4 regions of the Paenibacillus sp. OAS669 genome follow, and region 1 is predicted to be linked to each of the others. Evidence: riboswitches for the same ligand, from Rfam matches in the RefSeq annotation. Region 1 holds a riboswitch; each other region holds the start of a gene.
The links. A riboswitch is a leader RNA that binds a small molecule or an ion and turns the genes downstream of it on or off. The one in region 1 is predicted to bind cyclic di-GMP.
Positions count from the first base shown of each region.

Region 2: another riboswitch for cyclic di-GMP. It lies ahead of GGC63_RS10150 (methyl-accepting chemotaxis protein); the one in region 1 lies ahead of GGC63_RS15805 (cadherin-like beta sandwich domain-containing protein).
Region 3: another riboswitch for cyclic di-GMP. It lies ahead of GGC63_RS08650 (methyl-accepting chemotaxis protein); the one in region 1 lies ahead of GGC63_RS15805 (cadherin-like beta sandwich domain-containing protein).
Region 4: another riboswitch for cyclic di-GMP. It lies ahead of GGC63_RS02665 (hypothetical protein); the one in region 1 lies ahead of GGC63_RS15805 (cadherin-like beta sandwich domain-containing protein).

Region 1 is NZ_JADBDR010000006.1:299,201-302,320, reverse strand. Features, by position in the region: gene GGC63_RS15810 (helix-turn-helix transcriptional regulator) at 59-913, opposite strand; cyclic di-GMP riboswitch class I at 1,290-1,383, shown strand; gene GGC63_RS15805 (cadherin-like beta sandwich domain-containing protein) at 1,589-3,120, shown strand, end outside.
Region 2 is NZ_JADBDR010000003.1:502,203-505,322, forward strand. Features, by position in the region: gene GGC63_RS10140 (hypothetical protein) at 1-171, opposite strand, end outside; gene GGC63_RS10145 (BMP family protein) at 416-1,447, opposite strand; cyclic di-GMP riboswitch class I at 1,723-1,807, shown strand; gene GGC63_RS10150 (methyl-accepting chemotaxis protein) at 1,939-3,120, shown strand, end outside.
Region 3 is NZ_JADBDR010000003.1:143,448-146,567, forward strand. Features, by position in the region: gene GGC63_RS08640 (beta-galactosidase) at 1-285, shown strand, start outside; gene GGC63_RS08645 (ADP-heptose synthase) at 487-993, shown strand; cyclic di-GMP riboswitch class I at 1,403-1,501, shown strand; gene GGC63_RS08650 (methyl-accepting chemotaxis protein) at 1,576-3,120, shown strand, end outside.
Region 4 is NZ_JADBDR010000001.1:685,787-688,906, reverse strand. Features, by position in the region: gene GGC63_RS02670 (MDR family MFS transporter) at 1-1,036, shown strand, start outside; cyclic di-GMP riboswitch class I at 1,117-1,207, shown strand; gene GGC63_RS02665 (hypothetical protein) at 1,308-1,607, shown strand; gene GGC63_RS02660 (LysR family transcriptional regulator) at 1,855-2,754, opposite strand; gene GGC63_RS02655 (adenylosuccinate synthase) at 2,864-3,120, shown strand, end outside.

The DNA of each region.
Region 1 (3,120 bases):
ACATCGAGGGCCGTATTCCCGCCCCCGCCGATTCATTCCAGATGTAATAGGAAAGACACTAGGAAAGCTGCCTGTCCTGCTCCAGTATACGCAATAAGGTTTCCTCCGTACCTGAACCGGTTACCGGGACAAAGAAACACCAGTGCAGGCTTGGGTCATTATCAACTGCCGCCGCGGAATGGATCGCGAACTCCATCTCATGCCCGTCGGGAAGATGGAATAAAGCGGTTGTTACTCGCTTTTGCTTGATTTCATAAAGTTCCCAGAAATGCACAAACTCCTCACTTTCCCGTCTTAAGCGTTCTAGCCTTTCCATATACAACGGGTTGTCCTTATAGCGTTCGAAGCTTGCCCGCAGAACTGCTACGGAGTAACGGGCAAAGCCTTCCCAATTCACCAGTTTGTTGCGGTAATCCGGCTTAAAAAACATAATGTTCAGCATATACCGTTCGTTTTCCGGCATATTGCCGAAATCGGCTATGATCAGTTCTGCTGCCCGATTCCAGACGATAACATCCGTACCCTCATCCGTGATGAAAGAAGGATAATGCAATTGATCGACAATTTTTTGCAAAAATCCCGTATCCGACCCGCCGCTGTTCGGCAGGGTACCGGCGCTTGCCGGGTCTACATTGGCCAGATCGAACAGATGCTTCTGCTCATCTTCATCAAGCTGCAGCGCTTGGCTGATACTAAGCAGCACTTCCGGTGAAGGATTAACCTCTCTGCCTTGCTCCAGCCAGGAATAGTAAGTCACGCTCATATTGGCAAGATAAGAGACTTCTTCTCTTCGAAGCCCCGGGGTACGTCTTCGTCCGGGCAGCGGCTGTATCCCCGCCTCCGAAGGCTGCAGCCGTTCCCTGCGCGATTTGATAAAATCGCCCAATGCGGATGAAGAACGATTCGTTTTCATATAGGGTCCACCTTCCTTACATTCCTAGAGGGACATCACTACTCTCTCCATGATCACCGTATAAACAACCATATAAGAACATTGTAATCTCTGTAACCTGCAGATTTCCACCTCCGATGGAATGGATAGACAAAGAAGATGTTAAAATGCTCGATTTAGAACCGGGTACCAGGTAAACGTTATTATCAAGCCTGAAGCAAGATGCTAATCCTCCGATTGATAGACATGTTGCGACATGGCTGGCCGGAGTTGTTCAGAAATTGTTCAGATTTGTCAAATATAATGAAAATATTGGGACAAAAGTACCTTAACGTAATTTTACCCATAAATTATACTATGTCTGAGCTACTATCCATTACATATTTGAAAAGAGATCGTACGATAATAGCAAACCAGTCGAAAGGCTGGGACGCAAAGCTAAAGGGGCTAAGGGTTTGTTGTAAAATGACCAATGCCAGCCAGCTACCGAATACGACGGGAACCTCCGTCTATTAGCGAATGCCCGCTTTTGGACTGGGGTTTTTTGTATTTTTAAGATAGGGGGAGTTGCTAATGTCGAATGTACCCTGTTTGGAGGTGAGTAATAAAAGAGCGCGGCTTAAAGAAGAGGGGAGAACTCTGCTGAGTCGCCAGATTTGAGACTATGAATTTTATATATGGAGGAGTGAACAAAAGTTGAAATTAAAAAACCGAAGTATGTTATCGCTTCTAATGGCAATCGTTATGGTATTGACGATGATCCCTTTTCAGCCGTTAGAAGCAGAAGCAGCGGCAACGCCGACACTTGAACTCGGGAATCCTGTTGGAGTAACCGGGGCAACCTATCAGCTGCCTAATGCTGCATTTGGAAGTACAGGCGTTGTTGATACAAAGGGCGGGTACTTTACAGTTGCTGTAAATGGAGGCTCCATTACTCTTGGAACTCTATCTAGCGGTATTACCGAGTTGACTAATGGCATAACCATTAATGGTATTACTACTGATAAATCTACACCTGCAAATAGAGTGTTCAATTTCTCGGGTAGTACTAAGTATGAAGACATTCAAGCCGCTATTCGAAACATGACATTTACACCGGCTACAGGGCAAACTCAAAATGTCATTGTCAATGTAACACCAGGGGCGCCATTGACCGATGGAAAAACCTCTGTGCGTACCTATAATGGACGCCATTTTGTATATGTGGCAAGAGAAAGTAACGGTACCATGACATTCAAGGATGCTGTGACTACCGCAGAGGGCATTAACGGACATCTTGTAGAACCGGCAAAAGATAATCCTGGAGAAATGCTTGCGATTGCCAGTATGTTTAAAGAATTTAAGAGTTTCTGGTCAGGAAGCTGGTACTTTATAAGCTTTATTGGCGCTACCAAAACCTACAAACCTAATTGGGATACTTCTGTTGGTGCATACACAAGGTATGTATCAACGGGCTTCCAAACAGGTCTTGAAACCTCGAATGAGATTGTACCTAATGGAAACTACGATCATATTACACTTTTGCTAGATAAAAATAATACCAAAATAGGTTACTTACCCGTGCTTAATATACACGGCAGCAGTACATATAGAGACCCGGGAGTTATTGTCGAATATAATCCCGGTGTCATTGACAACATCACGGCCACCAAAGTTATGGTAGATAAAACACAGCTGCAAGCGGCGGTCGATAGGATCAATCAAGAGGGCTTGCAAGCAGCTGACTTTACGCCGGAGAGCTGGAAAGCGTTAGACGATGCATTGAAGAATGCACAGAATGTGCTCGGCAATCCTAATGCCACCCAGGAGCAAGTCAACGATGCATTGGCTGCTTTGGAATCGGCCCGCAAAGATCTTGTGAAGAGGGATCCGGTGCTTAGCGGGTTAAACCCTAGTGTTGGAGCTGCGGTATATGGTAACCCTTCGGCAGCAGCTGGCCAACCTCTTACGTTAACTCCAGCATTTGACGGGAAGTCGTATTTGAACTATAAAGCGACGGTAACGGAAGACGTATATAGCGTCGCCATCGCTCCGAAGACGGCGGACGAGAACAGTACAGTGAAGGTGATCTTCAACGGCCAATCGGTAGATGCGGAGGATTGGGCGAACTTGCCGCTTCAGCCGGGTCTGAATGTGATTGAAGTCGTTGTTACTCACACGAACGGCCAGCAGAATACGTATCGAATTGAAATTACGAAACCAAGCAAGGCCGTTGACAAATCCGCGCT
Region 2 (3,120 bases), on a different contig from region 1:
CATAAAAGCGGATACTAGTAGACAAATACATAGGATAAGGCTGATGGTAAATCCATTCACTAATGGATAGTGCTTCTTCTGGAAGAGGATCACTAGCAAGGAGACAATAAGAACAATGATCAACAATAGATAGATCGGTCTAAAGTTGGTAAAAATATTTGCACTCTCCATATAATCCCCCTGTCATCTGCAATGTGAATCCCGTTTTTTCGATGCATCTTTACTATTATTCTTCGAACCTCATTATTAGTATATTTCTTCCAGAAACAGATGACAAATCCGACAGAGAGATGTTGACCTTCCTTCTTCATTCGTCTTATTACATCGAATAATAAAAAGCACTTCTCTACCCCTCTCGAGAGTAAAAGAAGTGCTCTTTGTACAAACCTAACGTATCGTTATCCGAGCGCAGGTTTTAATAATTTGTAAATTCAGGACCGGTATATTCAGTAGGAATCACAATTTCACCAGATTGGATTTTATCGGCGAAAGCTGCAATTTTGTCCTTCACATCTTGTGGAACAATAGGTGACAGCACAAGTCGAACGGCATCCGGATTCTCAAGTCCGATTTTTTTCACCGTATTTGGCTTCCATGTGCCTTCCGTCAAATCTTTAATTGCTCCGTATACAGTCAGGCTTGCATCCGAAATCGCAGATCCAATGAAAACATCAGGTGCATCGGCATAATAATCGCGAACGTTAGCGAATTGGTATACGCCGTTCTCGCGTGCCGCTTCGGTAACGCCGTTACGGGCCATGTTCAGCATGGTGAAGATCATATCCGAACCCGCGTTAATTTGTGCTTGAGCGACTCTTTTCGCTAGATCAGCATCTTCCTGATTGCCCGTAAACGTGGTAAGGAGGGTTGCGTTAGGATTGGTGTGCTTCACACCGTCGGCAAAGGCTGCGCGTCCCGCTAGGCCGGGACCTACGCGTGCGCCGGAAATATGGGAAACTACGTTGGTTTTAGTCAAAAGTCCTGCTGCAGCGCCCGCCAGCCATGCGGATTCTTCCTGCTTAACTTGATAGCTGGACAGGTTGTCGCCGGTCAAATTCGTTTGTGTATTCACAAATTTTATTTTTGGAAATTCTTTGGCTACGAGCTTTACTGCTTCCGAGCTTTGCCCTGCATGAGCAATGATCATATCCGGGTTTTTCTTAGCCAATTGACGCAATGCATCCGCGATTTGTGCGGTATCATGCGGGATATTTTCCACGTAGGTCGCTTTGATTCTGAAATCCTCTTCTGCCTTTACCAATCCGCGGTAAGCAGATTCCATAAAACCGCCATCCTTGGATGAACCTGGAATCAACAGGGCGACTTTAGCCTTTTTATTATTGGTGTGAGACGGGTCCTTGCTAGCTTCTGCAGTAGCTAAACCGGATGTAAATACAAGTGCCATAGCCAAGCTCGACAAAGCCAATTTTGAAAGAAGTTTTTTCAAGATGTACCCCTCGTTTCCAAAAAGTAGTTTTGTCCGGACAAATCAGAGAATAAACTAGACTTCATTTTTTGTCAAATTATGCCGAAAAGAAATAGAGGGGGTGAAACAATTTTCGTGGAAAAACGTCATTTACAGGCCTATTTTCCCTAGAGCAACCATGACGATTATCCTAAAATTCGACATTTCGGTACGTAAAGTAAGTATTTAGTTTTAGTAAAGAGGTCTTGTATTTTTCAAAACGCTATATTATACTTTGGCCAAACGATATACCCATATCACGAAAAAGGCAAACTTCTCGAAAGAGGGGGACGCAAAGCTTCGGGCCTAAGGATTTTGATCTACGGCAGCCGGGCCACCGAAAAATGGGGGGAAGTCCATCCCTTTTTTTGGGGATGGACTTTTTTTGCCGCGTCAAAATGTTTGAGTTCTTTAAAGTGATAAAGCGTTTAGTGTCTCATTACACAAATATTTCAATGGGGGATGCTTGGATCATGAAGTTTATCCAGAACTTGCGAATCAAAACGAAAATAGGCGGAATGCTGGGGCTTTCCATCGTGTTCCTGCTCATTATCGGCATTACAGGCTATTTCGTCATGGACAAGATGGCTAACAATGCCCGCGTTATGTACGAAGAAACCTTGATCCCGAATAGTCTTGTTGAAGGGCTTCTGTTCGGTAATTCGCAAATGGATTCCTTGCAGCTTGAATTGCTGCTGGCGAAAGATGAAGCGATTATTAAACAAATTCAACAGCAAATTACTCAAACCCGCGATAAAAATCAGGCTATACGAAAAAATCTCGAACAAATCACGTTGTCCCCGAGAGCACAGGAGCAGTACCAGCACTTCGTCGATTTAATCCCTAAAAACAACGATGCCAAGAAAAAAGTAGATGAATTGGCCGTTGCCAACCAAAAAGAAGCGGCGCATAAGGAATATGTAAATTCGTTCAAGCCGATCCGTGCGGAGATGATTCAAAGCCTGGAGAACGTTGTTAAGTACAATGAAGAGGATGCCAAAATCTTTTACGATAAAAGTATTGAAAGCTCCAAGGTGGCAACCTCCATCATCATTGTTGTTACAGTGCTTGCCGTTGTTCTTTGCTCCTTGATCGGGTATGGCGTTGCTAATATGATCACCAGACCGGTCCGCAGTATCCAGCAATTGATGGCTAAAGCGCAGGATGGGGACTTAACGGTTAACGCTACATACCAATCCAAAGACGAAATCGGTCTTCTTTCGAAGGATTTCAACGGAATGATCGCGAGCCTTAGAGAAATCATTGCGAAGATCGTCTTTGAATCTCAGAACTTGTCTGCAAGCTCGGAGCAATTAGCAGCGAGCTCGGAGCAATCCGCCCAAACCACCCATCATGTCGTTGCGGCCATTCAGGACATTGCCGGAGGCGCAGATCAGCAGATGCAGAGTACTACCGAGAGCGTGAGAGCAATGGAAGAGATGGCGACCGGCATCAATCGGATTGCAGAATTTTCGGGCAACGTATCCGCCATGTCCATGGAAGCTTCCAAGGAAGCTGAGGAAGGCAACATTTCGATCCAGAAAGCCATGTCCCAAATGGATATGATCCGGGAATCCGTGAGCGATTCAGCCAAGGTGGTTAATCAACTGGGGAAACGTTCCGATGAAATCGGTCAAATTGTCGATGTTATTACT
Region 3 (3,120 bases), on a different contig from region 1:
TACGTCGCAACGAGTCCGGACGCCGAATTTATGGACCATCTTCTGTTCAGTCTTTGCAAGGAGAGCGGAATTGAGCCGCTTCTTGTGGCTCCGGAGGGCGTTGAGGTGACCCGCCGAAACAAAGAAGGCCGGCAGTTTACCTTCGTGCTTAATCATAACGACCGTTCAACGGCAATTGATCTGGGCGAAGCGGTATATCGCGACCTGTTGGAAGGAAAGGAGCATACGGGCCTATCGGAGCTTCCGTCCAAAGGGGTCTGGATCCTGCAGAACGAAGCCCGCTGATGGCTTCCGTCCGTTGCTCGTGTATTGACTTAAGACGGTATACGCTAAGCCCGGCAATGAAGGCCAATGGCCCGGATTGCCGGGCCTATTTGCATGGAAGGGCCTTGTTCGGATGTGTTAAGGCTGCATTAATGCTATAATGGGATATTAGAGCGTTACAATCTAAGAAAAGTCATTACAGATAGAGAGGGGGACGGAGCGATGCCCAAAAGCTTTGTCATAGAGGCTGTGATGCTTGCTGTGTATGGAGAAATGCTCGTTCCGAGCCAACCGGTAGAATACCTCGTTCCTTACACCACGATTCGGGAGCTGTATGAGCTGAAGGACAGCAAGGAACCGATCATGCCGGATGCAAGAGATGAAGCGCATGTAAGAGGGAAAATTGCCGAGCTGATCGGGCTGCTGGAGGAGCCGTTGAACCGGAAAAGAATGGAGCGCGCCGTGAATGTTCCTTGGGCCAAAAGTCCACCGATGCCGATCAATGATGCGGTAACGTTAACAATGGTAAACTCTTACGACAACGAAGAGTTTGGCGAAGCGTTCGATCCGATCGAAACGGAGCTGATTTTGACATCCATAAAAGAGCAGGTGCCGATTTTGACGGATCAGCCGGATTTTATTGAAAAGGTAATCGAGGCGGCGATTCAGGTCCAGGTGTATGATTTGGATGATTTTGAGTTTGCGGTCGAGGAGGATGGGACAATATAGTCCTATTTTGGAACAATATTGAAAATAAACTTATTTTTATGACTAAAATCCGCTGAACAAGCGGTTTTTTTTGTTTCATTAGGAAGGTATATCCAGTTCTTCAGAGCGATAGTCAGCTGATTTTTCAAGGACAGCTTCTTCTTTAGCGCGGATTTATAGGAACGGAATCACATACGTTTTTTTGACAAGATTCCAAACATTTACTGGCATTCTTGTCGAAAGAACAAATGGATTGTCAAAAAATGTATTGACTGTAGTATTGAGTATTATGTACTATGTATACAAAAGTAAAATATTTCATTGCTCCTACGTGCATCCAAAGACCTACATAAGCTCGCAAGCGTATTAGTACAACGGCAGCTAGAGGTGATGTTGAGACAAGACTGCGTTCCTGTAACTGACAATTTCATAAGCAAAAAGGTAAACCCATTCGAAAGATGGAGACACAAAGCCACGGGTCTAAGGTTTCGATGCTGAATAAGGAAACTATGATAGCCGGGTTGCCAAAACAGAGGATGTTTGTATATTTTGGCTATTCAATTTTTGAATAGCCATTTTTTATTAAAAGTTGGGGAGAGGACTATGAAAACCAAACGAATGTCAGTCATTTTCCAGAGTCAAACCTGGAGGAGCTTCAAACTGCAGCTCATGCTTGCCGTTATTGCCGTTATTTTTGTAACGGTAGCCGTCGTCGGCGGCTTTATGTACAAGTCGTCTGCGGATATGCTCAAGCAGGATATTGAATTGAACGTCAGCCAGCAGCTGGAACTAAATGCGCAGCTCATTACACAATGGCGCGACAGAGTGACGGCGGAGGCAAATGGAATCACCGGTTTGCCCGCTTTTGTGAAAGGCAATTCGTTTGACGAGCGTGTCGGCGTGCTGCAGGGTTATTTATCGAGAAACTCCGATTTCCTGCGGTTTTCGCTTTTTGATACGCAGGGGCAGGGGCAGCAGATTGAGAAGAAGGCTCTCGGCACCAAGTTCGATATCAGCTCCCGTGATTATTATAAGGAGGCGTTAACGGGGAAAACGCTGATCAGCGAGCCGATGATTTCCAAGGCCGATAACAGCATGATCATGAACGTCGCTGCTCCTCTCCGTGACGCTAATGGTACCGTAACCGGCGTCATTACGGGCGCCATCGGACGCGAGCAAATCGCAGCCATCGTTCAGCGCATTCAGTTCGGCAAAACCGGCTATGCCTACATGGTTAACGATAAAGGCGATATTTTGGCTCATCCGGATGCGAGCAAGGTGCTGACGGAGAACATTCTGGAAACGGCAGCGACACCCGAGCAGAAAGCCGGCTATGAGCAATTTTTGCAAATGCAGGAGCCGTTTATCGGCTACATTCAAGAGGACGGTTCCAAGCATCTGGTCGGGGCAAGGCAAATCCCGGACAGCGTCTGGAAGCTGGTAGTAACAGCGCCTTATTCTGAATTTACCGAGTCTCTGGACAGCATGTGGCTCCGGACGCTGCTGATTGCCTTCGTCATCATGGTTATTGGCATCGCCATCGCTTTGTGGCTGGGACAAACGATGTCTCAAGGCATTGTTAGAGTAGGACAAGCGATGAACCAATTGGCGCAGGGAGATCTGAAGCAGCATTTGCAGGTCCGTTCGCGTAATGAAGTAGGACAGCTGGCTGAGGACTTTAACACCATGACGGAGAACTTGAGGAATTTGATCGGGCAAGTCTCGCTGAATTCCGAGCAGCTTGCAGCCACCTTCGAGGAGCTGTCCGCCAGTGCGGATCAGAACTCCGTCGCTTCCCAGCAGATAGCCCAATCGATACAGAGGGTAGCGGAGGGAGCGGACGTGCAGGCCCATGGAGCCATGCAAAGCGCCAGTGCGATGGAAGAAATGGCTACCGGTGTACAGCGTATCGCTCAAGGCACTTCCGTCATGGCCGAAAGTGCGTTAAAAACCTCGGAGGAGTCGGAAAAAGGGAAGGAACAAGTGGAGAAAATCTCCTACCAGATGGACAATATCCACGACAAGGTTACGGAATGTACTGCAGTTATTAACCGTCTGGATGCGAAATCGCAGGAGATCGGCGACATTATCAAGCTGATAACGGAAATCTCCGCCCAAACGAACCTTTTGGCCCTTAATGCTGCTATC
Region 4 (3,120 bases), on a different contig from region 1:
GGTAGGAGGATTCGTCGGAGGAGCGCTGTCGGACAGGCTGGGACGGAAAACCATCATGCTGGCGGCACTGTACGGATGGGTGCTCGTATTTTTTGGTTTTGCCTTGGTGAAGTCTCCGGTCGCATTCATGCTGCTCAATATGCTGAACGGACTTTGCCGTTCCTTATATGAACCGGTATCCCAGGCGTTAATGGCGGACGTGACGGTCAAGGAAAAACGGCTCAAAGTATTTTCCTTACGCTATATTGCCATTAATGTCGGCGTATCAGTGGGACCGCTGCTCGGCGCTTTCTTCGGTACGATGGAAGCTTGGCTGCCATTTATGGTTACGGGGTTATTTTATTTTCTGTATGCGGCAGGTCTGGGAGTGCTGCTGCGCAGGTTCGGCATCAAACGGATCGAGGGGGAGAAACGCAGCAGTGTAACGATATTATCCGCATGGAATATCGTACGAAAAGACAGGGTGTTCCGCTTTTATATCGGCGGCGCTATCATGGGAGCGATCGGATACTCCCAGATGACCGTGACCTTATCGCAATATATTGAACAAAATATTGCCGGCGGCGCCTCGCTATTCGCGCTGCTTATGAGCCTGAATGCCGTTGTCGTCGTGCTGCTTCAAGTTCCGTTGTCAAGACTGTTCGAACGGTGGGGGCCGATGACAGCTATTGCAATCGGGAACGTGATGTTTGCCGTAGGGGATATCGGATTCGCTCTGTCGGCGGGCTGGATTAGTTTTATGCTATCCATGTTCTTCTTCACGCTGGGAGAAATTCTGAATTATCCGCAGGCAAACGTACTGGTAGACCGGCTGGCACCGGAAGGTATGAGGGGCACTTATTTCGGTGCGCAATCGTTCAATAATTTGGGACATTTCATAGGTCCGATGGTGGGGGGTGTCCTGCTTACGCATTGGGGCGGATCGGGACTATTTGTCACAATGGCTGTGATTACCTTGTTCGGAACCTTATTCTACCGCAGGGGAGAACAAATTTATAAATTAGGTCTAAAGTCCGTGGAAAATTCGCGAAATTAGGTATTAAAGAATATGTATTCCTTAGGGCCTATCTTATATGCTAGGGATGTCGTATTTTGTTGCGCGAATTGACAGATTCGATCTCGAAAAGGCAAAGCAGGTGAAAGCTTGTGACGCAAAGCTACAGGGGCTACGAATCCTCGCAGAGGTTCTTGCCAGCCAGCTGCCGAAGGAACGGTGTTACGCATAGATAGCGGACTCCTGCCTAGGCTCAGAGGGGTCTTTTCGTCGTGTTTGGGTACGCAAAAGTTACAGTCAGGGGGGTCTCGCCATGTCGGGTGAAGAACGGGAGTTTATGACCAAGCAAGGCTTTTTTACAAAGCTCGGAAGCAATTTGATCGGCGTATATTTGTCTAATGAAGGACCCAAGATGTTTATTAACCAGGAAGTGTTCGAGCTGCAGCATCCCTGTTGGGACGTAGAGATGGTTATGGGTAAAAACAGCCATCTGCTGACCTTTTACTGGCGCGGGGAAGTGAAATTCTCGTTTCGGTGCGATTTCGTGAACGATTTGTTTTTGAGCCTGTACGATTACTTAAGCTGCAGACTCGAAGCAAGAAGGCTGGCTTAGCCGCCAAAAGGAATGCATTGCTGCAAGCAGCGGTGCATTCTTTTTATATATGGCTATGTCAAATCCAACTGTTCCATTTTCGATAAAAAGGAAACCGCCTAATGGAAAAGCGGCCGAATTTAACTATATTGCGGAATCCTCTTCGACTATTAACATAGCCATACTGAAAAAGATGTTTGTCGGAGTTTAGAGTTCGTCTTAACTAACGCAACTGCCATTTTGTTCATAAGAAGCTGCTTCCATCCGGCTATGGAGCGGCAGGTCCGTCCTTCAGACAAAGATCAAGCATCGTTGTAGCCGCAAAAGATAACGGGACATCCTTCAAGGTCACGATACCGATATGACGGGGAGGAATTTCGGGCTCCAGCAGCACCGGGAACAGCTCGCCCGAAGCCAGCTCATCGCTGACGAACTGCTTGGTGACGCAGGAAATGCCTAATCCCGCCTTGGCGAACTGGATCAGCAGATCCATGCTTCCCAGCTCGAATTCCGGAGTGATTCTAACTTGCTGACCATTGAAAAAACGTTCCACATATTGACGAATGCTGCTGTCCCGCTCGAGCATAATAAGCGGCTGCAGGGCAAGCTCGGCGGCTGTCACCGGCCTTTTCATCAGCTCGGCATAGCTTGCTCCGGCAACGAAGATATCATGCAGCGGCTTCCAGCTTCGAATGGTTAGCTGATGATCCGTAATGGGCAGATTCACGACCCCAAAATCGATCTTCCCTTCCTTTAACAGCTTGACGGTTTCCTGCGTCGTACGGTTCGTCACATGCATCTTCACTTGAGGATAGCTCTTGTGGAACGATTCCAGGTAAGGCATCAACACATGCTTGCAGATGGTATCATTAGCTCCGATATGCACGACGCCGCCAAGCATCTGATGCATTTCCATCAGCTTGCGCTCTCCTTCAGCCAGGAGCTGGAACGCCTGATCCACATAACGAAGCAGCACCTCCCCCTCTACGGTCAGCTTAACGCCCCTGGAGGTTCGAAAGAACAGAGGGCCTCCCAGCTGCTCCTCCAGCTGCTTGATCGAATGACTGACCGCAGGCTGGGTGATAAACAATGCTTCGGCTGCCTTCGAGAAGCTCCTGGCTTTGGCCACGGCCAAAAATACTTTTAATCCTTCCAGATTCGTCTCCATCCATTATCTCCATTTATAGTAGATATTCATATTATTCATTATTTTTATATCACAATAACCAATATAATGACAATGTGAGGCTAACAAAATCAAAAGGAGAGGATACTCTTTGAAAGGAACGGTAACGGCAGTCGTAGGAGCGAACTGGGGAGATGAAGGGAAAGGGAAGGTAACGGATTTGCTGGCATCCGATGCGGATGTGGTGGTTCGATTTCAGGGAGGCAACAACGCGGGGCATACGATTATCAATGAATTCGGCAAGTTTGTGCTGCATATGCTTCCTTCCGGCGTTTTCCACGAACGGGTTATCAATGTCATAGGGCCGGGTGCTGCGCTCAATATAAGCGGCCTGGTTCAGGAGTATGA